Regions from separate parts of the Streptomyces griseobrunneus genome, predicted to be linked through region 1. Evidence: riboswitches for the same ligand, from Rfam matches in the RefSeq annotation. Region 1 holds a riboswitch; the other holds the start of a gene.
What was found. Region 1 has a riboswitch for glycine ahead of gcvP (aminomethyl-transferring glycine dehydrogenase). Riboswitches for the same ligand answer to the same signal wherever they lie in the genome.
Positions count from the first base shown of each region.

Region 2: linked by a shared signal. The riboswitch ahead of gcvT (glycine cleavage system aminomethyltransferase GcvT) and the one ahead of gcvP (aminomethyl-transferring glycine dehydrogenase) in region 1 are both predicted to bind glycine.

Region 1 covers NZ_CP177080.1:6,988,705-6,999,835, forward strand. Annotated here, with positions in the region: gene ACK8N7_RS31830 (mannose-1-phosphate guanyltransferase) at 1-879, shown strand, start outside; gene ACK8N7_RS31835 (DUF881 domain-containing protein) at 981-1,895, shown strand; gene ACK8N7_RS31840 (small basic family protein) at 1,892-2,224, shown strand; gene ACK8N7_RS31845 (DUF881 domain-containing protein) at 2,230-3,018, shown strand; gene ACK8N7_RS31850 (FHA domain-containing protein) at 3,209-3,994, shown strand; gene ftsR (transcriptional regulator FtsR) at 4,037-4,780, shown strand; gene ACK8N7_RS31860 (bifunctional nuclease family protein) at 4,834-5,307, shown strand; gene ACK8N7_RS31865 (MerR family transcriptional regulator) at 5,476-6,093, shown strand; gene ACK8N7_RS31870 (DNA polymerase IV) at 6,192-7,658, shown strand; gene ACK8N7_RS31875 (PRC-barrel domain-containing protein) at 7,580-7,951, opposite strand; glycine riboswitch at 8,084-8,181, shown strand; gene gcvP (aminomethyl-transferring glycine dehydrogenase) at 8,376-11,131, shown strand, end outside.
Region 2 covers NZ_CP177080.1:2,168,361-2,179,491, reverse strand. Annotated here, with positions in the region: gene glyA (serine hydroxymethyltransferase) at 1-927, opposite strand, end outside; gene gcvH (glycine cleavage system protein GcvH) at 947-1,324, opposite strand; gene gcvT (glycine cleavage system aminomethyltransferase GcvT) at 1,461-2,585, opposite strand; glycine riboswitch at 2,763-2,860, opposite strand; gene ACK8N7_RS09515 (AAA family ATPase) at 3,025-3,720, shown strand; gene ACK8N7_RS09510 (enhanced serine sensitivity protein SseB) at 3,764-4,534, shown strand; gene ACK8N7_RS09505 (enhanced serine sensitivity protein SseB C-terminal domain-containing protein) at 4,723-5,514, shown strand; gene ACK8N7_RS09500 (ABC transporter substrate-binding protein) at 5,748-7,418, shown strand; gene ACK8N7_RS09495 (ABC transporter permease) at 7,504-8,508, shown strand; gene ACK8N7_RS09490 (ABC transporter permease) at 8,510-9,472, shown strand; gene ACK8N7_RS09485 (ABC transporter ATP-binding protein) at 9,479-10,471, shown strand; gene ACK8N7_RS09480 (ABC transporter ATP-binding protein) at 10,468-11,131, shown strand, end outside.

The sequences.
Region 1 (11,131 bases):
AACGTCGACATCGCGGGCATCGCCGACTCCGGGCTCAAGGTCGTCGTGGACGCGTCCAACGGTTCCGCCGGGCTCGTCCTGCCGAGCCTGCTCGGGCGGCTCGGCGTGGACGCCCTGACGATCAACCCGGGACTCGACGAATCGCGGCCCACCGAGTCCGCCGAGACGCGCCGCGCCGGCCTCGTAAGGCTCGGGGAGATCGTCTCCTCGGCCCGGGCGGCCTTCGGCGTCCGGTTCGACCCGGTCGGTGAGCGGCTCTCCCTCGTGGACGAGCTGGGCCGGATCATCGAGGACGACCGGGCTCTGCTGGTCATGCTGGACCTCGTCGCCGCCGAGCGGCGCAGCGGACGCGTCGCCCTGCCGGTGACGACCACGCGCGTGGCCGAGCAGGTGGCGGCCTACCACGGCACGCAGGTGGAATGGACGACCACCTCGCCCGACGACCTGACCCGGGTGGGACGCGAAGAGACCACCATCTTCGGAGGAGACGGGCGCGGCGGGTTCATCGTTCCCGAATTCAGCAGCGTCTTCGACGGGACGGCCGCTTTCGTCCGGCTCATCGGACTCGTCGCACGGACCCAGCTCACCTTGAGCCAGATCGATGCCCGCATTCCCCGGGCCCATGTCCTGCGCCGCGACCTCGCGACGCCCTGGGCGGTCAAGGGCCTCGTCATGCGCAGCGTCGTCGAGGCGGCCGGGGACCGCAGCGTGGACACCACGGACGGCGTCCGGGTGGTCGAGGCGGACGGCCGGTGGATCATGGTGCTGCCCGACCGGGCGGAGGCCGTCACCCATCTGTGGGCGGAAGGTCCGGACGACGCCTCGGCGCAGGCGCTGCTCGACGAGTGGTCCGCCGTGGTGGAGAGCGCGGGCGAGTGACCTCGTGAAGCCGGGTGCACCGGAACTCCCCGTCCAGGGCGTTCCGGTGCACCGGTGGGGCCATTCGGCGGCAGCCGTGGTGACGTGCGACGATGTGCGGCATGTCGCAGCAGCCCCCCGATCGGAGCACACCCTCGCCGCCCCCACGTCCCGACGCCTCCATGTCGCTGCTGAACAACGTGATGGACCACAGCCTCGACGACGGTTACGCGGAGGCCTCGGCCCGCCGCAGGGCCGACGGGAGCGCGGGGCTGCCCCGTACGCTCAAGTCGAAGCTCGGCCTGGCCGCCGGTCTGGTGGTGGCCGCCCTCGTGGTCACCCTCGGTGCCGCCGAGGCGCGGGTGTCGGCGCCGGTCGTCGCCAAGGAACGCGAAGAGCTGATCGACCGCATCAACGCGGAGACGCGGGCGGCCGACACTCTGGAGTCGGACGTCGACAAGCTCCGCAGCGACGTGAGCGAGCGGCAGCGCAAGGCCCTGGAACGTCATGGCGGGGACCAGGGGGAGCTGGTGGCCCTGCTGTCCGGGGCGACCCCGGTCGAGGGCCCCGGGGTGAAGCTCGTCGTGGACGACGCCAAGAACACCGATCAGGGCGGCGGTGGGCCCCGTGAGTCGTCGAGCTTCGCGGACACCGGCCGGGTGCGTGACCGGGACATGCAGCGGGTCGTCAACGGCCTGTGGGAGTCCGGCGCCGAGGCCATCGCCATCAACGGGCAAAGGCTGACGGCACTGTCGGCGATCCGCGCCGCGGGCGACGCCATACTGGTCGACAACCGGCCGCTCGTACCGCCGTACACGGTGCTCGCGGTGGGGGACGGGAAGAACCTCGCCGCCGCGTTCCAGGACAGCGCCGACGGCCAGTACCTCAACGCGCTCAAGGAGAGCTTCGACATCCGCACCAGCTTGTCCGAGCAGGCGAAGGTGCGGCTCCCCGCCGCGCCGAGCCTGATCGTCCGTACAGCAGAGCCGAAGGCCGCCGGCAGTGATGCGGCAGAATCAGGGAAGGGCACATCGTGATCGCCGTACTGGGCCTCGTCGTGGGAGTCGTGGTCGGACTGTTGGTCCGGCCCGAGGTACCGGCGGTGGTCGAGCCCTATCTCCCGATCGCCGTGGTCGCCGCGCTCGACGCGGTCTTCGGCGGCCTGCGTGCCATGCTCGACGGCATCTTCGTCGACAAGGTCTTCGTGGTGTCGTTCCTCTCCAACGTCGTCGTCGCCGCGTTGATCGTGTTCCTCGGCGACAAACTGGGTGTCGGCGCGCAGCTCTCCACCGGTGTGGTGGTCGTGCTCGGTATCCGGATCTTCTCCAACGCCGCCGCGATCCGCCGGCACGTCTTCCGGGCATGAGGCCGATGAACAACGATGAGAACGCGCGCAGCCGGCAGCCCGAACAGCCGGCGCAGCCGCCCGCCGCCGAGGAGGTCTCCGGACGTCAGAGGCTGCTGGCGGGCCTGTGGCCGCCCCGGCTGAGCCGGGCTCAACTCATCGTCGCGGTGCTGCTCTTCGGGCTCGGCCTGGGGCTGGCCATCCAGGTGCGGTCCACCAGCGACGACAGCACGCTGCGCGGGGCGCGGCAGGAGGACCTGGTCCGGATCCTCGACGAGGTCGACGACCGGACCCAGCGCCTCGCGGACGAGAAGCAGCGACTGGACGACCAGCGCACCGAGCTGGAGAACAGCTCGGACCAGGCCGAGGAGGCCCGGAAGCAGACGCTGGAAAAGGAACGGCAGCTGGGGATCCTCGCGGGTACGGTGGCCGCCCAGGGGCCCGGCATCACGCTGACGATCAGCGACCCGTCGGGCGCGGTCGCGGCCGACAAGCTCCTCGACACCGTCCAGGAGCTGCGTGCGGCCGGGGCCGAGGCCATCGAGGTCAACGGCGTCCGGGTGGTGGCCAATACGTACTTCGCCGGGGACGGCGGTGACATCCAGGTGGACGGCAAGAAGATCGACGCACCGTACGAGTTCAAGGTGATCGGCAAGCCGCAGGACCTGGAGCCCGCCCTCAACATCCCCGGCGGTGTGGTGCAGACGCTGGAGAAGGAACAGGCCACGGCGGTCGTGGAGCGCTCCGACGACATCGTCGTCGACGCCTTGCGACCGGCGAAGCGGCCTGACTACGCTCGGTCGTCGTCCCCATGAGTGCGCCGGGCCCGGGGGCTGGTGGACGAGGGCGCGAGGTTGCGGGGGGTCGGCGCACCGGATTGGTGGCGCGTGGTGGAAACTGTCGGGTGGATACGGACGTTGTGAAGATGTCCGGGTCGGCAGGTGTGTTCATTCAGGGTTCGTCCTGCCCCACGGGCGGGTCTATGTCGGTCAAGGGGAATCGCCCGTGAAGTTGTTTGCGAAGTTGTTCGGGAAGAGTGCACGCGAGGACAGCAACAGTGCTGCCCGCCACCGTGCTCCGCGCCACGGCCAGGGCGAGGAGCAGGAGGCGGAGCGTCCGCTCTTCCGCGATGAGGTGTCCGGTGACGGTGGGCCGGGTGGTCCCGGCGTGTCGTCCGTTGACCCTGCCGGTGCCGGGCGCATAGGTTTCGGCGAACCATCAACCTCACGTACGGGTGGAGGGTTCACCCCGGAGGGCTCGTCGATGCCGGTCTGTACGAGGTGCGGTCACCGCAATGCGGAGGCCAGTCGTTTCTGTTCCAACTGCGGCGCGCCGTTGCGGGGCGGTGTCCCCGAGCGCGCCTCGGAGACGACGTCCACGATCTCCATCTCCGGTCTTGAGGCGTACGAGGCCGAGGCGACGGGCCAGACGGCTCTGCCCTCGCTCTCCCCCGAGGCCCAGGCGGCCGTCGACGCGCTGCCCGGAGGCTCGGCGCTTCTCGTCGTGCGCCGCGGCCCCAATTCCGGGAGCCGCTTCCTGCTCGACAGTGACCTGACGACCGCCGGCCGTCACCCGCAGAGCGACATCTTTCTCGACGACGTGACCGTGTCGCGGCGTCATGTGGAGTTCCGCAGGGGTCCGGACGGTAGCTTCACCGTGGGTGACGTGGGCAGCCTCAACGGCACCTATGTCAACCGTGAGCGCATCGATTCGGTCCTGCTGTCCAACGGCGACGAAGTCCAGATCGGAAAGTACCGCCTGGTCTTCTATGCGAGCCCGCGGGGCGTGTGACCAGCCCCCGGACTCCGTCCGGGGGGACCCCCAGGAAGGCCCATGCTGCGAACACCGACAGGCGGTGCCGGTGACGGCACCGCCACCGCGGACGCGCGCTGGGTGAGCATCGGAACGGTGCTCACCCGGCTGCGCGAAGAGTTTCCGGAAGTCACGATCTCCAAGATCCGCTTTCTGGAGGCCGAGGGGCTCATCGAGCCGCAGCGGACTCCGTCCGGGTACCGGAAGTTCGCTCCCGGCGATGTGGAGCGCCTCGCGCAGGTGCTCCGCATGCAGCGGGACCACTATCTGCCGCTGAAGGTCATCCGGGAGCATCTGGACGCCCTGGCCCGGGGCGAGCAGCCCGTGCTGCCCTCGCCGGGCGGTCAGCGGGACCTCGGCGACGGGGTGTGGGACTCCCGCCCCGGTGCGGCGACCGCCGCGCGGATCGGGCGGGCCGAGCTCCTGGCGGCCGCCCAGGTCGACGAGGAGCAGCTGGAGGAGTGGGAGTCCTACGGGCTCATCGTCGTGGCTCCCGAGGGCGGCTACGACGCCGAGATGGTGACCGTGGCCAAGCTTGTGGCGGATCTGGGGCGATTCGGCCTGGAACCGCGCCATCTGCGCGCCATGCGCGCCTCCGCGGACCGTGAGGCGGGGCTGGTCGAGCAGCTGGTCGCCCCGCTGCGCCTGCACCGCAATCCGCAGACCAGGGCCCATGCCGAGGCCACCGCGAACGAGCTGGCCGAGCTCTCCGTACGGTTGCACGCGGCGCTCGTCCAGACGGCTCTGCGCAGCCGTCTGCACTGAGCTCGGGGGAGCCCGACTACCCAAACATGGCGAGCACGTCCTAGGGTTGCTGTGTGAACGAGCTCGACGTTGTCGGTGTCCGGGTGGAAATGCCCTCCAACCAACCGATCGTTCTCCTGCGTGAAGTGGGAGGCGACCGGTACCTCCCCATTTGGATCGGTCCTGGGGAGGCGACCGCCATTGCCTTCGCCCAGCAGGGCATGGCTCCGGCCAGGCCGCTGACCCATGACCTGTTCAAGGATGTGCTCGAGGCCGTGGGCCAGGAGCTCACCGAGGTCCGGATCACGGACCTTCGCGAAGGGGTCTTCTACGCGGAGCTCGTCTTCGCCAGCGGGGTCGAGGTGAGCGCCCGGCCCTCCGACGCCATAGCGCTCGCCTTGCGGACCGGCACGCCGATCTACGGCAGTGACGGCGTGCTGGACGATGCGGGCATCGCGATCCCCGACGAGCAGGAGGACGAGGTGGAGAAGTTCCGCGAATTCCTCGACCAGATCTCACCGGAGGACTTCGGTACCAACAGTCAGTGACCGTCCCGCAAGGGTGTCGTCAGCGCATCCGACAAGCCTTTCCCGGAAGCGAGACACGGGAAACCACCCTCAGGGTGATTATCACTCGGCGTGCCGAGTGTGGCGATCGTTGACGCACCCCCAGTGACTGCCTACCTTCGAGTGGGCAGGTCAAGGACGGAGGTCGGCGTGAGAAGCAGCGGCGACGGTACGGCGGCGGGTGGGCCGTATCCGCAGCACGGCAGTGGAGCCGACCACGCCATCAGGCAGCCGGTTCAGCCGGCCGCGGTGGCAGCGGACGGCGTGGCAGCGGCGAGCGATATCGGCTATCGCGGACCGACGGCGTGCGCGGCGGCGGGGATCACCTACCGCCAGCTGGACTACTGGGCCCGCACGGGGCTGGTCGAGCCCAGCGTGCGACCGGCCTACGGGTCGGGGACCCAGCGTCTCTACAGTTTCCGGGACGTGGTGCTCCTCAAGATCGTCAAGCGGTTCCTGGACACCGGGGTCGCTCTGCAGAACATCCGCACCACGGTCCAGCACCTGCGTGCCCGGGGTTTCCAGGATCTTGAGCGCATGACGCTGATGAGCGACGGGGCGACGGTCTACGAATGCTCCTCGCCCGACGAGGTCGTCAGCCTCCTCCAGGGCGGTCAGGGCGTCTTCGGGATCGCCGTGGGGGTCGTCTGGCGGGACGTGGACGTGGCGCTCTCCCAGCTCCACGGCGAGCGGGTCGACACCGGTGAGACCCTCATCGGCAACAACCCGGCCGACGAGCTCGCCCGGCGCCGCAACCGCGCCGGATGAGCGTCTGAGCGCACAGCGCAGGACAGAACGGGACGGCCCGGCACTCCACGGAGTGCCGGGCCGTCCCGTTGTCAGTGGCGTAGGGCAGCATCGGATGTGTGAGACCCGCGCCGACCATCCTCCACCTGGACATGGATGCCTTCTACGCCTCGGCGGAGCAGGCGGCCAAGCCCAGCCTGCGCGGAAAGGCGGTCGTCGTGGGCGGCCTCGGCCCCCGCGGGGTGGTCGCCACCGCCTCGTACGAGGCACGGGTCCTGGGCGTCCACTCCGCGATGCCGACGGCCCAGGCCAGACGGCTGGCGCCGAACGCGGCCTACCTGGTGCCCCGGTTCTCGCTGTACCGCACCGTGAGCGAGCAGGTGATGGAGCTCCTGGGGCGGCTCTCCCCGCTGGTGGAGCCGCTGAGCCTGGACGAGGCCTTCGTCGACCTGGAGGCGGGCGGGGTGGCGGACGACTCGGTGACGGCCCGGACGACGGGGGAGCGGCTGCGTACGGCCATCCGGGAGGTGACCGGGCTCAGCGGATCGGTCGGGCTCGCCGGATCGAAGATGCTCGCCAAGATCGCCTCCGAGCAGGCCAAGCCGGACGGCCTGGTGCTCATAGAGCCGGGCACCGAGCGCGAGCTGCTGGCCCCGATGTCCGTACGGACGCTGCCGGGGGTCGGACCCGCCACCGGGGACCATCTCCGGCGGGCCGGCATGACCACCGTCCACGACCTCGCGGAGGCCGGTGAGGACGAGCTCGTACGGCTGGTCGGCAAGGCCCACGGCCACGGTCTCCACCGGATGGCGCTGGGGCTCGACGACCGGCCGGTGGTCGCCGAGCGGGACGCCAAGTCCGTATCGGTGGAGGACACCTTCGACGTGGACCTGCACGACCGGGTGCGGGTGCGGGCGGAGGTGGAGCGGCTGGCGGTGCGCTGCGTGGAGCGGCTGCGGTCCGCCGACCGGTCGGGGCGCACGGTGGTGCTGAAGGTGCGCCGCTACGACTTCTCCACCCTGACCCGCTCCGAGACCCTCAGAGGCCCCACGGACGACCCCACGGTGGTCCGTGAGGCGGCCGCCAGGCTCCTGGAGGCCGTGGACACCACCGGGGGCGTACGCCTCCTGGGCGTGGGCGTCACGGGGCTCGCTGACTTCACCCAGGAGGATCTGTTCGCGCAGGCCGCCGACGCCCGGGAGCTGGCGGCGCGGTCGGAGGCGCCCGAGAAGCCCGCCGCGGACGACGGCGAGCGGGGCGGGGGACCGGCGGACGAGGAGCCCGCGCGGGTTAGCGCCGAGCTGCTCGCCGCCCGCCGCTGGCCCGCCGGACACGACGTACGCCACGCGGCGCACGGGCACGGCTGGGTGCAGGGGAGCGGGGTGGGCCGGGTGACGGTGCGGTTCGAGGAGCCCGGTGGTCCGGTCGGCCGGGTCGTCACGTTCCGCATCGACGACCCGGAGCTGAGCCCGGCCGATCCGCTGCCGCTGGTCCGCGACCCGGTCGACTACTCCTCCTGGCCGGCCAGCCTGCCGAAGTCACGGTCGGGGCCGCTCTCCGCCGCCGGAGGGGAGTCCAGACCGTAATGACGGTAGAGCTGCAGCTCCTGCTCCGGGGAGAGGTGCCGGCCGACGCCGAAGTCCGGCGCGCCCTTGATCAACGCGCGATCGAAGGGGACCCGCAGCGTGTCCTCGACGAATTCGCTGGGTTCCAGCGGGACGAAGGCGTCCCTGCTGAACAGACCGGTGCGGACGGCAGCCCACTCGGGCACCCCCGTCGCGTCGTCGAGATAGACCTCATCCACCGTTCCGATCTTGGCGCCCTTGCGATCGAATGCCTTGCGGCCGATCAGGCGGCGCGGATCGATATCGGTCTGCACGGTGCCTCCCACTGGTCGCGACTGCTCAGGGTGGTCCCTGTCGCTCCACCAGCACCACACAAGTGCAGATCCGTGGTGTCGGCCACTCGAGAGCTCCGGCGCAGTGGCCGCTGGTAGGCTGGCACTGGCTGCTGACCCCGTGCGGGAGAGTCCTCCGGTGCAGAATCCGGAGGCGCCGAAGGAGCAAATCCTCCCCGGAATCTCTCAGGCCCCCGTACCGCACGGACGAGGTCACTCTGGAAAGCAGGGCGGGTTTCGTGCGGGCACATGCCGGGACGGACCCGACCCTCACCGACGGTGAAAGTCGGCACGCCCCCGGGCGCGCCGGTGAAGCTCTCAGGTTGAGATGACAGAGGGGGAGGCCGTTCGGGCACCCGCGCCGTGGTGCCCCTCGCAGGTCGTGACAGACCAGGAGGCCTCCACCATGACCCCCCGTCGCACTCCGCTCTCCCAGCTGGAGCAGGGCATTCCGTTCGAGCAGCGCCACATAGGGCCCGACGCCGGAGCCCAGGCGAAGATGCTTGCCCAGGTCGGCTACGGCTCCCTGGACGAGCTGACCGCCGCCGCGGTGCCCGACGTGATCAAGAGTGCGGAGGCCCTGAACCTTCCCTCGGCCCGCACCGAGGCAGAGGTACTGGCCGAGCTGCGGTCGCTGGCCGACCGCAACAAGGTGCTCGCGCCGATGATCGGCCTCGGCTACTACGGCACCTTCACGCCGCCCGTCATCCTGCGCAACGTCATGGAGAACCCCGCGTGGTACACGGCCTACACGCCGTACCAGCCGGAGATCTCCCAGGGCCGCCTGGAGGCCCTGCTGAACTTCCAGACGATGGTCGCCGAGCTGACCGGGCTTCCCACCTCCGGCGCCTCGCTGCTCGACGAGGGCACCGCGGCCGCCGAGGCCATGGCGCTCGCCCGGCGCGTCGGCAAGGTCAAGAACGGCGTCTTCCTGATCGACGCCGACACCCTGCCGCAGACCGTCGCCGTGATCCAGACCCGCGCCGAGCCGACCGGCGTCGAGGTCGTCGTCGCGGACCTCAGCGACGGCATCCCCGCCGAGATCGCCGAGCGCGGCGTCTTCGGCGTCCTGCTCCAGTACCCGGGCGCCTCCGGTGCCGTGCGGGCCATCGAGCCCGTGATCGAGCAGGCCCACGAGCTGGGCGCCATCGTCACCGTCGCCGCCGACCTGCTGGCCCTCACGCTGCTCACCTCGCCCGGCGCGCTCGGCGCGGACATCGCGGTCGGCACCACCCAGCGCTTCGGCGTCCCCATGGGCTTCGGCGGCCCGCACGCCGGCTTCATGGCGGTCCGCGAGAAGTTCGCCCGCTCCCTGCCCGGCCGCCTCGTCGGTGTCTCCGTCGACGCCGACGGCAACAAGGCCTACCGCCTGGCCCTGCAGACCCGCGAGCAGCACATCCGCCGCGAGAAGGCCACCAGCAACATCTGTACGGCTCAGGTCCTGCTCGCCGTCATGGCCGGGATGTACGCCGTCTACCACGGCCCCGACGGACTGCGCACGATCGCCCGCCGCACCCACCGCTTCGCCACGATCCTCGCCGAGGGCCTGCGCGCCGCCGGCGTGGAGGTCGTGCACGGCGACTTCTTCGACACCCTGACTGTCAAGGCGCCCGGCAAGGCCGCGGACATCGTCGCCGACGCCCGCGAGCGTGGGGTCAACCTCCGCCGCGTCGACGCCGACCACGTCTCCATCGCCTGCGACGAGACCACCACCCGGTCCCAGATCGCCGCCGTCTGGGCCGCCTTCGGCGCCGACGGCGACATCGAGGCGCTGGACGGTTCGGCCGCCGAGGCGCTGCCCGATGCGCTGCTGCGCTCCGACGACATCCTGACCCACCCGGTCTTCCACCAGCACCGCTCCGAGACCGCGATGCTGCGCTATTTGCGCAAGCTCGCCGACCGCGACTACGCGCTGGACCGCGGCATGATCCCGCTCGGCTCCTGCACCATGAAGCTGAACGCGACCGCCGAGATGGAGTCCATCACCTGGCCCGAGTTCGGCGCGCTGCACCCCTTCGCCCCGGCCGAGCAGGCGCAGGGCTTCCTCACGCTCATCCGCGAGCTGGAGGAGCGCCTCGCCGAGGTCACCGGTTACGACGCCGTCTCCATCCAGCCGAACGCCGGCTCCCAGGGCGAGTTCGCCGGCCTGCTGGCCGTCCGGGCGTACCACCGGGCCAACGGCGACGACCAGCGCACCGTCTGCCTGATCCCCTCCTCCGCGCACGGCACCAACGCCGCGAGCGCGGTCATGGCGGGCATGAAGGTCGTCGTGGTGAAGACCGCCGACGACGGCGAGGTCGACATCGCGGACCTGCGGGCCAAGATCGAGCAGCACCGCGACGAGCTGGCCGTGCTCATGATCACCTACCCCTCCACGCACGGGGTCTTCGAGGAGCACGTCGCCGACATCTGCGGCGAGGTGCACGACGCGGGCGGCCAGGTCTACGTCGACGGCGCCAACCTCAACGCGCTGGTCGGGCTCGCCAAGCCCGGCAAGTTCGGCGGCGACGTCTCGCACCTGAACCTGCACAAGACCTTCTGCATCCCGCACGGCGGCGGCGGCCCCGGCGTCGGCCCGGTCGGCGTCCGTGCGCACCTCGCCCCCTACCTCCCCAACCACCCGCTCCAGCCCGCCGCGGGCCCGGAGACCGGTGTGGGCCCGATCTCGGCCGCCCCGTGGGGCTCGGCGGGCATCCTGCCGATCTCATGGGCGTACGTCCGCCTGATGGGCGGCGAGGGGCTCAAGCGCGCCACGCAGGTCGCCGTGCTGGCCGCCAACTACATCGCCAAGCGCCTGGAGCCGCACTTCCCGATCCTGTACAACGGCCCGGCCGGACTGGTCGCGCATGAGTGCATCGTCGACCTGCGGCCGATCTCCAAGGCGACCGGCGTCTCCATCGACGACGTCGCCAAGCGCCTGATCGACTACGGCTTCCACTCGCCCACCATGTCGTTCCCGGTGGCCGGCACGCTGATGATCGAGCCGACGGAGAGCGAGGACCTCGCGGAGCTCGACCGGTTCTGCGACACCATGATCGCGATCCGCGCCGAGATCGAGAAGGTCGCATCCGGCGAGTGGAGCGCGGACGACAACCCGCTGGCCAACGCCCCGCACACCGCGGCCGCGCTCGGCGGTGAGTGGAACCACGGCTACAGCCGCGA
Region 2 (11,131 bases), 4.8 Mb from region 1:
GACGCCCACCTCGGTGACGTCCGGCTGGACCAGGCGCTCGGCGAGGATCCGGGCGCCGTCCAGGGTGCGCTGCTGGCGCTCCTTGAACTCCTCGCCCGCCGCGATCTTGAACGAGACCGCCTTGGCCGCGATCACGTGCTCCAGCGGGCCGCCCTGCTGACCCGGGAAGACCGCCGAGTTGATCTTCTTGGCGAGCTCCTGGGTGGAGAGGATCACGCCGCCGCGCGGACCGCCGAGGGTCTTGTGCGTGGTGGTGGTGACGACGTGGGCGTGCGGCACCGGGTTGGGGTGCAGCCCGGCCGCGACGAGGCCCGCGAAGTGCGCCATGTCGACCATCAGGTACGCGCCGACCTCGTCCGCGATCCGGCGGAAGGCGGCGAAGTCGAGGTGGCGCGGGTAGGCGGACCAGCCGGCCACGATCAGCTTCGGCTGGGACTCCTTGGCGAGGCGCTCGACCTCCTCCATGTCCACGATGCCGCTCTCGTCGACGTGGTACGGGACCACGTTGTAGAGCTTGCCGGAGAAGTTGATCTTCATGCCGTGGGTCAGGTGACCGCCGTGGGCCAGGTTCAGGCCCATGATCGTGTCGCCCGGCTTCAGCAGCGCGAACATCGCGGCGGCGTTCGCCTGCGCACCGGAGTGCGGCTGGACGTTCGCGGCCTCGGCGCCGAACAGGTCCTTGATCCGGTCGATCGCGATCTGCTCGACCACGTCGACGTGCTCACAGCCGCCGTAGTAGCGGCGGCCGGGGTAGCCCTCGGCGTACTTGTTGGTGAGTACGGAGCCCTGCGCCTCCATGACCGCGACCGGAGCGAAGTTCTCCGAGGCGATCATTTCGAGGGTGGACTGCTGACGGTGGAGCTCGGCGTCGACAGCGGCGGCGACGTCCGGGTCCAGCTCGTGGAGTGAGGAGTTCAGAAGCGACATCAGGGGGTCCCTTAAGGTCTCAGTTGCCGGAGAACGCGGTGTACTCGTCGGCGGAGAGCAGATCGGCCGGCTCCTCCGCGACGCGCACCTTGAACAGCCAGCCGCCCTCGAAGGGAGCGGAGTTCACCAGCGAGGGGTCGTCCACGACGTCCTGGTTGGCCGCCGTCACCTCGCCGGTCACCGGCGAGTACAGATCGCTGACGGACTTGGTCGACTCCAGCTCGCCGCAGGTCTCGCCCGCGGTCACCGTGTCACCGACCTCCGGAAGCTGGGCATAGACGACGTCACCGAGCGCGTTGGCCGCGTACTCCGTGATGCCGATCGTGGCCACGCCGTCCTCGACGGCCGACAGCCACTCGTGCTCCTTGCTGTACCGCAGCTGCTGGGGGTTGCTCATGACCTGAATTCTCCTGTACGCGGGGGAGTGCTGATGAACGGTGGTCTTACGGTGTGAGACGGAGGTACGTCACTTCCGTGACGCCTGCGTGCGGCGGGAAGACCCGGGAACTACCGGTCCCGGTCCTTCCGGGATATCACTTCTGGCGCTTGTAGAACGGCAGCGCGACGACCTCGTACGGCTCGTGCGTGCCCCGGATGTCCACGCCCACGCCCCCGGTGCCCGGCGCGGCGAAGGCCGCGTCCACGTACGCCATGGCGATCGGCTTGCCCAGGGTGGGGGAGGGAGCGCCGGAGGTGACCTCGCCGATCACCTTGCCGTCCGCGACCACGGAGAAACCGGCGCGCGGGACCCGGCGGCCCTCGGCGATCAGGCCGACCAGCTTGCGCGGGGGCGCGGTCTCGGCGCGCGCGGCGGCGGCGGTGAGCGCCTCGCGCCCGACGAAGTCGCCCTCCTTCTCGAACTTCACGACCCGGCCCAGGCCCGCGTCGAAGGGGGTCAGCGCCGTCGTCAGCTCGTGCCCGTACAGCGGCATGCCCGCCTCCAGGCGCAGCGTGTCCCGGCAGGAGAGGCCGCAGGGGATCAGCCCGTGCGCCTCGCCGGCCTCGGTCAGGGCCCGCCACAGCTGCTCGGCGTGCTCGGGGGCCACGAACAGCTCGAAGCCGTCCTCACCGGTGTAGCCGGTACGGGCGATGAGCGCGGGGACGCCGGCGACCGTGCCCGGCAGGCCCGCGTAGTACTTCAGCCCGTCCAGGTCGGCATCGGTGACCGCCTTCATGATGGCGGGGGACTCGGGGCCCTGGACGGCTAGCAGCGCGTACGCGTCCCGGTCGTCGCGCACCTCGGCGTCGAACCCCGCCACGCGGGCGGTCAGCGCGTCCAGCACGATCTGCGCGTTGCCCGCGTTGGCGACGACCATATATTCGGTGGCCCCCGTCTCTCCAAGCCGGTAGACGATCAGGTCGTCCACGATCCCGCCGTCCTCCTGGACGATCATCGTGTAGCGGGCCCGGCCGTTGCCGACGGTGGCGATGTTGCCCACCAGCGCGTAGCTCAGGAAGGCCGCGGCCTCGGGTCCGGTGACGGTGATCTCGCCCATGTGCGACAGGTCGAAGAGGCCGGCCCGGGTGCGTACGGCGTTGTGCTCGTCGCGCTCACTGGCGTACCGCAGCGGCATGTCCCAGCCCGCGAAGTCGGTCATGGTGGCGCCGAGCGAGCGGTGCAGCGCGTCGAGGGCGGTGAGACGGGGGGCAGTGCTCATGGATACGGCTCCAGGGCATGACGACGTCAGGACGAATCCTCCCCATCTGTCATCGGAACCTGAGAGGTTCGCCGATAGCCCCTGACGGGGTATGCCCCCGGAGAGGGGTGCCCCTGTTCACAGGGCTCGGCTTGCACCTTGGGTGGAGCCGCAGGGCGGCTCGCTTTTCAGATCTGCCTCATCCACGCGGTACGGGGCCTGAGAGATTCAAGGGAGGATCTTGCTCCTTCGGCGCCCGGCTCACACTGTGGCCGGAACTCTCCCGCGTGGATTCGAACGGCCGGTATGCAGTTGGCGGGGTCATCATCGCACGCCTTGCGGCAGAGTGGGGCGGCCGGTCCGCAACGCTTGTGCGAACGGCAGGGGCGGTTGTGGAGCCTTGCCATTTCTTTACACTTCAGGGGCAGGCGAGTGCGGCCCGACAGCAGGGGGATGGGCGATGGCGTTGCAGCGGTCGGTACCGACCGCGGGGGTCGCGCACGGCGCGATGCCCGCACAGTCCGGCGCTCCCGCGCGGGAGCTGCTGGACAGCCGTGCGCCGGTGGTACGCGATCTGCGCGCGCGCACCGGCTACGGCCCGTACAGCCTCGACTTCACCGCGGGCGACATCGTGGTCGTCTCCGGACTGCCCGGTGGGGGCAAGTCCACCCTGATCCGGCAGGCCGTCAGCGGCCGTGCCGTCGACTCCCAGAACACCCGCGACCGCTGGGCCGCCGCCCTGCCCCGCTTCCTCCCCTACGCCCTCTACCGCCCCCTGGTCCGCGCCGCCCACTACCTCGGGCTCTGGGCCGACCTGCGATCCGGCGAATCCGTCGTCGTCCACGACTGCGGTACGCAGACCTGGGTACGCCGCTGGCTCGCCCGGCACGCCGCACGCCGGGGCCGCACCCTGCACCTGCTCCTGCTGGACGTGGACCCCGGGACGGCCCGCCAGGGGCAGCGCGAGCGCGGCCGGGGCGTCTCCGGTTACGCCTTCGCCCGCCACCGGCACGCGGTGGCCCGGCTGATCCGCGACACCGAACGGGGAGCGCTGCCCGCCGGCTGCGCCTCGGCGGTGCTGCTGGACCGGGCGGCCGCGCGGGCCCTGAGCCGGATCTCCTTCACGGACGGCTCCTCCGACGCCCGCTCCGGTTAGGGTTCTGGGCGGAGCGACGACAGCTGAGAGAGGCACAGAGGCAGTGGACATTGCGGCCCAGGTCCAGGCACACCCCCAGCACGGGTGGCCCGCCAACGAACTCGAAGAGGTGCTGACGGCCTCCCTCGGCGTCGCCGACGCGGGCGGCCGCCTCGTCGAGGTGCTCGGCCGCAGCTCGGTCTGGGTGCCGCTGCCCAACGGCGGCTCGCCCGCCAGCGCCGACCTCGACCTGCCCATGATGGACATCGACGGCGCCGCGTACGTGCCGGTCTTCAGCTCCGAGGGCCAGTTCCTCAGCTGCGTCGGCAGCCATATGTCCTTCGCCGTGGCGCCCGCCCGCGACTTCGCCCGGGGCCTGCCCCCGCAGGTCGGCATCGCGGTGAACCCGGGCGGCGCGGTCGGCATCCCGCTGCCGCCGCCCGCCGTCGCCGAGCTCTGCCGGGCCGGACGCACCGCCCTCGACGGCCCCGCCACCGGCGGCCGGGTCAAGCTGTACGAACCGGACTGGCAGCACGACCCCGTCGACTTCCTCACCGCCGTCTCCGCCGAGTTCGAGGCCACCGGCGTGGTGTCCACCGCCCGCCGGGCCCTGGCCAGCGTCGAGGGCGGCGACCCCGTCCTCTTCGTCGGCGTCGAGTTCGCCACCTGGGACGGCGCGGGCCAGAGCGCCCCGATGGACGCCCTGGGACGGGCGCTGGGCCGGGCCGAGGTGCCCTGGCCGGTGAACCTGGTCCTGCTGGACGTGGCCCAGGACCTGGTCGGCGACTGGATGCGGGAGAAAGTGCGGCCGTTCTACCGGCGCGAGGGCCACTGACCGCGCGATGCGAAGGGCTCCGACCGCGTCGAAAGGCGCGCGCGAGGTGCCCGACAGGCGCCCGGGCACCGGCGCCGGGGACCGTGGCGTCAAGTCGGTGTCAGAAGTGGCGCATAAGCTGGTTTGATGGCGGGGCCGCTCCCGTGTGCCCGGGAGCGTCGACGGATCGATGAGGGGCGGAACCCAGGGTGAGTGCGTCAGGCACTGCGGCGGCCGGTCAGGTCGAGCACATGCTGCGCCAGGTGACCCCCGGGCGTTACGACGCCTACGAGGCGCTGCTGGCGGCCCTCGCCGACGGCCGGGTCTGGATGCTGCTCTGGAACGGCACGGCCGGCTCACCGGACGCCCAGTACGGCTCCATGGAGATCGACGGCCTCGGGTACGCCCCCTGTGTCACCTCCGCCCAGGAGCTCTCCGCCAGCGGCTGGAGCCGGGCCCATGAGCTGGTCTCCGGCCGGGACATCGCCCGCGCCCTCTTCCCCGACCGCTGGGGCATCTGGCTCAACCCGCACGCCCCGGGCGGCGGCGTCGGCATCCCCTGGCTCGACCTGCGCCGGATCGCCACCGGCCTGGACCGGCTGCCCGCAGGCCCGCTCCGGCTGACCGAGCCCGCCGTGGAGCTCCCGCAGTTCTACGCCCAGCTCACCCAGAACGCCCACCGCACCCCGGCCGTCCGCGCCCTGCGCCGCGTCTGGGTGCACCCCGCGGTCGGCGTCCCGTACCTCGCGATCGGGCTCGACCTGTACGACACCGGGCGGGCCTCCGTCGACGCGGTGCGCGCGATGATGCGGCAGTCGATCGGCGCGGTCCCCGACGGGCTGCCCGTCTCCACTGTCGCCATGTCCGACGAGTACGACCCGGTCGCGATGTGGCTGCGCGCCAACGCCCGCCCGTTCTACGACCGCGAGGCGCACGCCCCGGCGGGTGCGCCGCCCGCCGCCGCCCCCGGGTACGGATACCCGCCCCAGCAGCACCGCTGAGCTGCGGGTCGTTCCGGCGCCACCGATCCGCGCGAGGGGACCTGCCTCGCCGAACACCCCCAGATGTCCGGCTTGTTAACGGGGCACGGGGGGATGTCCCGGAACTGGACGGTTTGTTAACTGTCCGGGTCTCGACTAGGTCTCACCGCTATCCGGACTGTTCTCTTGCGGTGTGCCCCGTCTGTAGTGTGCGGCCATCAAACCTCACCACATGGCGAACCAGGGGTGGACCCATGCGCATATTCAAGTCCCGGGCTGTCCGGGCGATCACGACAGCGGTCGCTGTCGGTCTGATCGCCACGGGCTGTTCCAGCGAGCGGGACGCGGGCGGAGCCAAGGGGGGCGACAAGGACACCTTCGTCTTCGCCGGATCCGGTGACCCCGGTTCCCTCGACCCGGCCCTCGCGAGCGACGGCGAGACGTTCCGCGTCACCCGTCAGGCGTTCGAGGCGCTGCTGGAGCACGAGCCCGGCGGAAGCAAGCTGGTCGGCGGCCTCGCCGAGAAGTGGGAGAGCGACCCGGCCGGCAAGGTCTGGACGTTCAACCTGCGCCAGGGCGTGAAGTTCCACGACGGCGAGGCGCTCAACGCCGCCGCGGTCTGCGCGAACTACGACTACTGGTTCAACTGGACGGGCACGTACCAGTCCAGCGCGGTCTCCTACTACTGGCAGACCATCATGGGCGGGTTCGCGAAGAACGAGGACCCCGAGACGCCCAAGCCGAACTACAAGTCCTGCACCGCCAAGGACGACAGCACGGCTGTCATCGAGGTGAACGAGCCCTCGGCGAACCTGCCGGGCGGATTCTCCCTCCAGGCGCTCGCGATCCACTCGCCGAAGGCGCTCAAGGAGTACGCGAAGCAGAACGCGACCGCCAAGGGCGACGCGATCACGTACCCCAAGTACAGCCAGGAGGCCGGCACGGTCGCCGGCACCGGCCCGTACAAGATCACCAAGTGGAACAAGGGCAACAAGGAGGTCTCCCTGGAGGCCTTCGACGGCTACTGGGGTGAGAAGGCCAAGGTGAAGAACCTGGTCTTCCGCACCATCTCCACCGAGGAGACCCGCCGCCAGGCGCTCCAGGCGGGTGACATCGACGGCTACGACCTGGTGGCCCCGGCCGATGTGACGACGCTGGAGAAGGAGGGCTTCGAGGTCCCGACCCGCGACGTCTTCAACATCTTCTACGTCGGCATGAGCCAGAGCGCGAACCCGGCGCTGAAGAAGCCCGAGGTCCGCCAGGCGATCACGCACGCCATCGACCGCGAGAACCTCGTCAACACCCAGCTGCCCGAGGGCGGCAAGGCCGCGACCCAGTTCATGCCCGACACGGTCGCCGGCTTCTCGGACAAGGTGAAGACGTACCCGTTCGACACCGCCAAGGCGAAGGACCTCCTCAAGCAGGCCGGTGAGGAGAAGCTCAGCGTCGAGTTCTGCTACCCGACCGAGGTCACCCGCCCGTACATGCCTGCCCCGCAGGACATGTTCGAGCTGATGAAGGCCGACCTGGAGAAGGCCGGCATCACCGTCAAGCCGAAGGCCATGAAGTGGGCCCCGGACTACCTGGACGCCACCGAGGCCGGCTCCTGCGCCCTGCACCTGCTCGGCTGGACCGGTGACTTCAACGACGGCTACAACTTCATCGGCACCTGGTTCGCCGGGCCCGACAAGCAGTGGGGCTTCAAGGACCAGAAGGTCTTCGACGCCGTGAACGCGGCCTCCAAGGTCACCGACCCGGCGGCCCGCACCGAGGCCTACAAGAAGGCCAACGAGGCCATCATGGAGTACGTCCCGGGCGTGCCGATCTCGTCGTCGCCGCCGGCGATCGCGTTCGCCAAGAACGTCAACCCGCCGAGGGTCTCCCCGCTGACGCAGGAGAACTTCGCCGAGGTCTCCTTCAAGTAATCGCACATCAGCGGGTCCGCCCGGCCACAGCAACCAGGTGGCCGGGCGGACCCGCATCGACGCACGTGAGAAAGGGGCATGCGGGGTGCTGCGACTCGTCGTAAGAAGACTTCTCCAGCTCATTCCCACCCTGCTCGGCCTGTCGGTCCTGCTGTTCCTCTGGCTGAACCGACTGCCCGGCGGACCCGCCTCAGCGATCCTGGGCGAGCGGGCCACCGAAGCCGAAGTGGCGAGAATCAACCGTGCACTCGGGCTCGACGAGCCGGTGCACGTCCAGTACTGGCGCTTCCTGAAGCGCATCTTCGAACTCGACCTCGGAACCTCCGTCCAGACCGGGCAGCCGGTGTGGGACGAATTCACCCGCGCCTTCCCCGCCACCGTGGAGCTGAGCATCGCGGCGATCCTGATCGCCGTCGTCCTGGGCATCCCGATGGGGTACCTCGCGGCCAAGCACCGCGGCGGCTGGCTGGACGTCGCGTCCGTCTCCGGATCGCTGCTCGGCATCTGTATCCCGGTCTTCTTCCTGGCCGTGCTGCTGCGCGGGATCTTCTCCGTACAGCTGCAGTGGTTCCCGAGCCAGGGCCGGCTCGACAGCGGCCTCAACGCCACCGACGTCACCGGATTCGCCGTCCTGGACGGTTTGTTGACCGGTGAATTCGACGCGAGCTGGAACGCGATCATGCACTTGATCCTGCCCGCCGTCGCGCTGGCCTCGATCCCGCTCGCCGTCATCGTCCGGATGACCCGTGCCAGCGTCCTGGAGGTGCTCGGCGAGGACTACATCCGTACCGCCGAGTCCAAGGGGCTGGACAAGCGCGTCGTACGCGGACGCCATGTGCTGCGCAACGCGCTGCTGCCGGTGATCACCGCGGTCGGCCTGCTGACCGGCAGCCTGCTCTCCGGTGCGGTGCTCACCGAGTCCGTCTTCGACTTCGGCGGCCTCGGCTCCTTCATCCGTACCGCGATCGACGGCCGCGACTACCCGGTCCTCGTCGGGTTCATTCTCTTCATCGCGATGGTGTACGTGGTCATCAACCTCCTGGTCGACCTCGCGTACAGCATCATCGACCCGAGAGTCCGGGTGCACTGACGTGACGATCCTGACCAACAAAGCAGACAAGATCGACCGCCTCGCCGAGCTGACCCAGAGCTCCGAGGCCGTCACCGGCACCAGCCTCTGGCGCGAGGCGTTCCGCCGGATGCGCTCCAGCAAGATGGCGATCATCGGCGCGGCGATCATCGCCGCGTTCGTCCTGGTCGCCATCGTCGGCCCGATGCTCGCCCCGCACGGCCCCACCGCGCAGAACTGGCGCAGCGAGGTCTTCCCCAACCAGGGGAAGTTCGTCGGCATGCGCGGCGAGAACTGGTTCGGCCTGGACCACCTGGGCCGGGACATGTTCTCCCGGTGGCTCGTCGGGGCCCGGCAGACGCTCCTCGTCGGTGTGGTCTCCATGCTCATCGGCCTGATCATCGGCGCGGCGGTCGGCATCCTCTCGGGCGCCGCCGCCACCCTCGGCGGCAAGGTCGGACAGCGCGTCGACACCGTGATCATGCGCGTCACCGACATCATGCTGTCGCTGCCGTCCCTGCTCCTCGCGGTCTCCATCGCCGCGGTCCTCGGACAGTCGCTGACCACCGTGATGATCGCCGTCGGTGTCGTCCAGATCCCCATCTTCGCCCGCCTGCTGCGCGGTTCGATGCTGGTCCAGGGCGGCGCGGACTACGTGCTCGCAGCGAAGGCCGTCGGTATCCGCCGCAAGCGGATCGTGCTGACCCAGATCCTGCCGAACTCGCTGAGCCCGGTGATCGTCCAGGCGACGCTCAGCCTCGCCACCGCGATCATCGAGGCGGCGGCCCTCTCCTACCTGGGGCTCGGCAACCCCGACCCGGCCGTTCCCGAGTGGGGCGTGATGCTCTCCCAGGCGCAGCGCTTCTTCGACAACGAGCCGATGATGGCCGCCTATCCGGCCATCGGGATCATCATCACCGCACTCGGCTTCACCCTGCTCGGCGAGGCCATGCGCGAAGCCCTCGACCCGAAGCTGCGAGGCTGAAATCCCATGCCACTGCTCTCAGTTGAAGAACTCAGCGTCACCTTCACCGCGCGCGGCCGCAAGGACGCCACCGCCGTGGACGGCGTCTCCTTCGACGTCGACCAGGGCCAGGTCGTCGGCCTGGTGGGCGAGTCGGGGTGCGGCAAGTCCGTCACCTCGCTCGCCCTGATGGGGCTGCTGCCCCGCAAGGGTGTACGGATCGGCGGACGGGCCGAGTTCGACGGCCGGAACCTGCTGGGCATCAGCGAGCGCAAGCTCCGCGACCTGCGCGGCAGCCAGCTGGCGATGATCTTCCAGGACCCGCTCTCCTCGCTGAACCCGGTCGTCCCCATCGGCATCCAGGTCACCGAGATCCTCCAGCGCCACCGCGGCCTCAAGGGCGAGAAGGCCCGCAAGGAAGCGGCGTCGCTGCTCGACCGGGTCGGCATCCCCGACCCGGACCGGCGGCTCAAGGAGTACCCGCACCAGCTCTCCGGCGGTATGCGCCAGCGTGCGCTGATCGCCATGGCGGTGGCCTGCGCGCCCCGCCTGCTGATCGCCGACGAGCCGACCACGGCACTCGACGTGACCATCCAGGCGCAGATCCTGGAGCTCCTCAAGGAGCTGGTCGACCAGGAGGGCACCGCCCTGCTGATGATCACCCACGACCTCGGTGTGGTGGCCGGCCTCTGCGACGAGGTCAACGTCCTCTACGCGGGCCGGGCGGTGGAATCGGCGGGCCGCCGCGAGCTGTTCGCCCACCCCACCCATCCGTACGCGCACGGGCTGCTCGGCTCCATCCCGCGGCTGGACGCGCCGCGCGGCGAGCCGCTCCGCCCGATCCGCGGCTCCATCAACGACAAGATCGCCTGGGCCGACGGCTGCGCCTTCGCACCCCGTTGCGACCACTACACGCTGGAGTGCCTCACCGGCACCCCCGAACTGACCGAACCACGCGCCACCGGACACCAGGTGCGCTGCGTCAACCCGGTCCTGCCCCAGGCGGAGGTCCCAGCATGAGTCTGCTCGAACTGGACGGCGTCAAAGTCCACTTCCCGGTCAAGAAGGGCCTCTTCTTCGACCGTACGGTGGGCCACGTCTACGCCGTCGACGGCGTCTCGCTCAGCGTGGAGGCCGGCCAGACCTACGGCCTCGTCGGCGAGTCGGGCTGTGGCAAGACGACGCTCGGCCGCGCGGTCCTGCGGCTGAACGACATCACCGACGGCGCGGTCGTCTTCGACGGCACCGACCTCGCGAAGCTGCCGTCCGAGGAGATGCGGGCCTTCCGCCGCCGCCTCCAGATGGTCTTCCAGGACCCGCTGGGCAGCCTCAACCCCCGGCAGAACATCGAGTCGATCCTGGCCGAGGGCATGGCCGCCCACAACATCGGCAAGGACCAGGCCGAGCGCCGGGAGAAGATCAAGGAGATCCTCGCCAAGGTCGGCCTGCCGTCCAACGCGATGTCCCGCTACCCGCACGAGTTCTCCGGCGGCCAGCGCCAGCGCATCGGCATCGCCCGCGCGCTGGTCCTGGAACCCGACGTGATCATCTGCGACGAGCCGGTGTCCGCGCTGGACGTCTCGGTCCAGGCGCAGGTCATCAACCTGCTGGAGGAGCTCCAGGAGTCGCTGGGCCTGACCTACCTGGTCATCGCCCACGACCTCGCCGTGGTCCGGCACA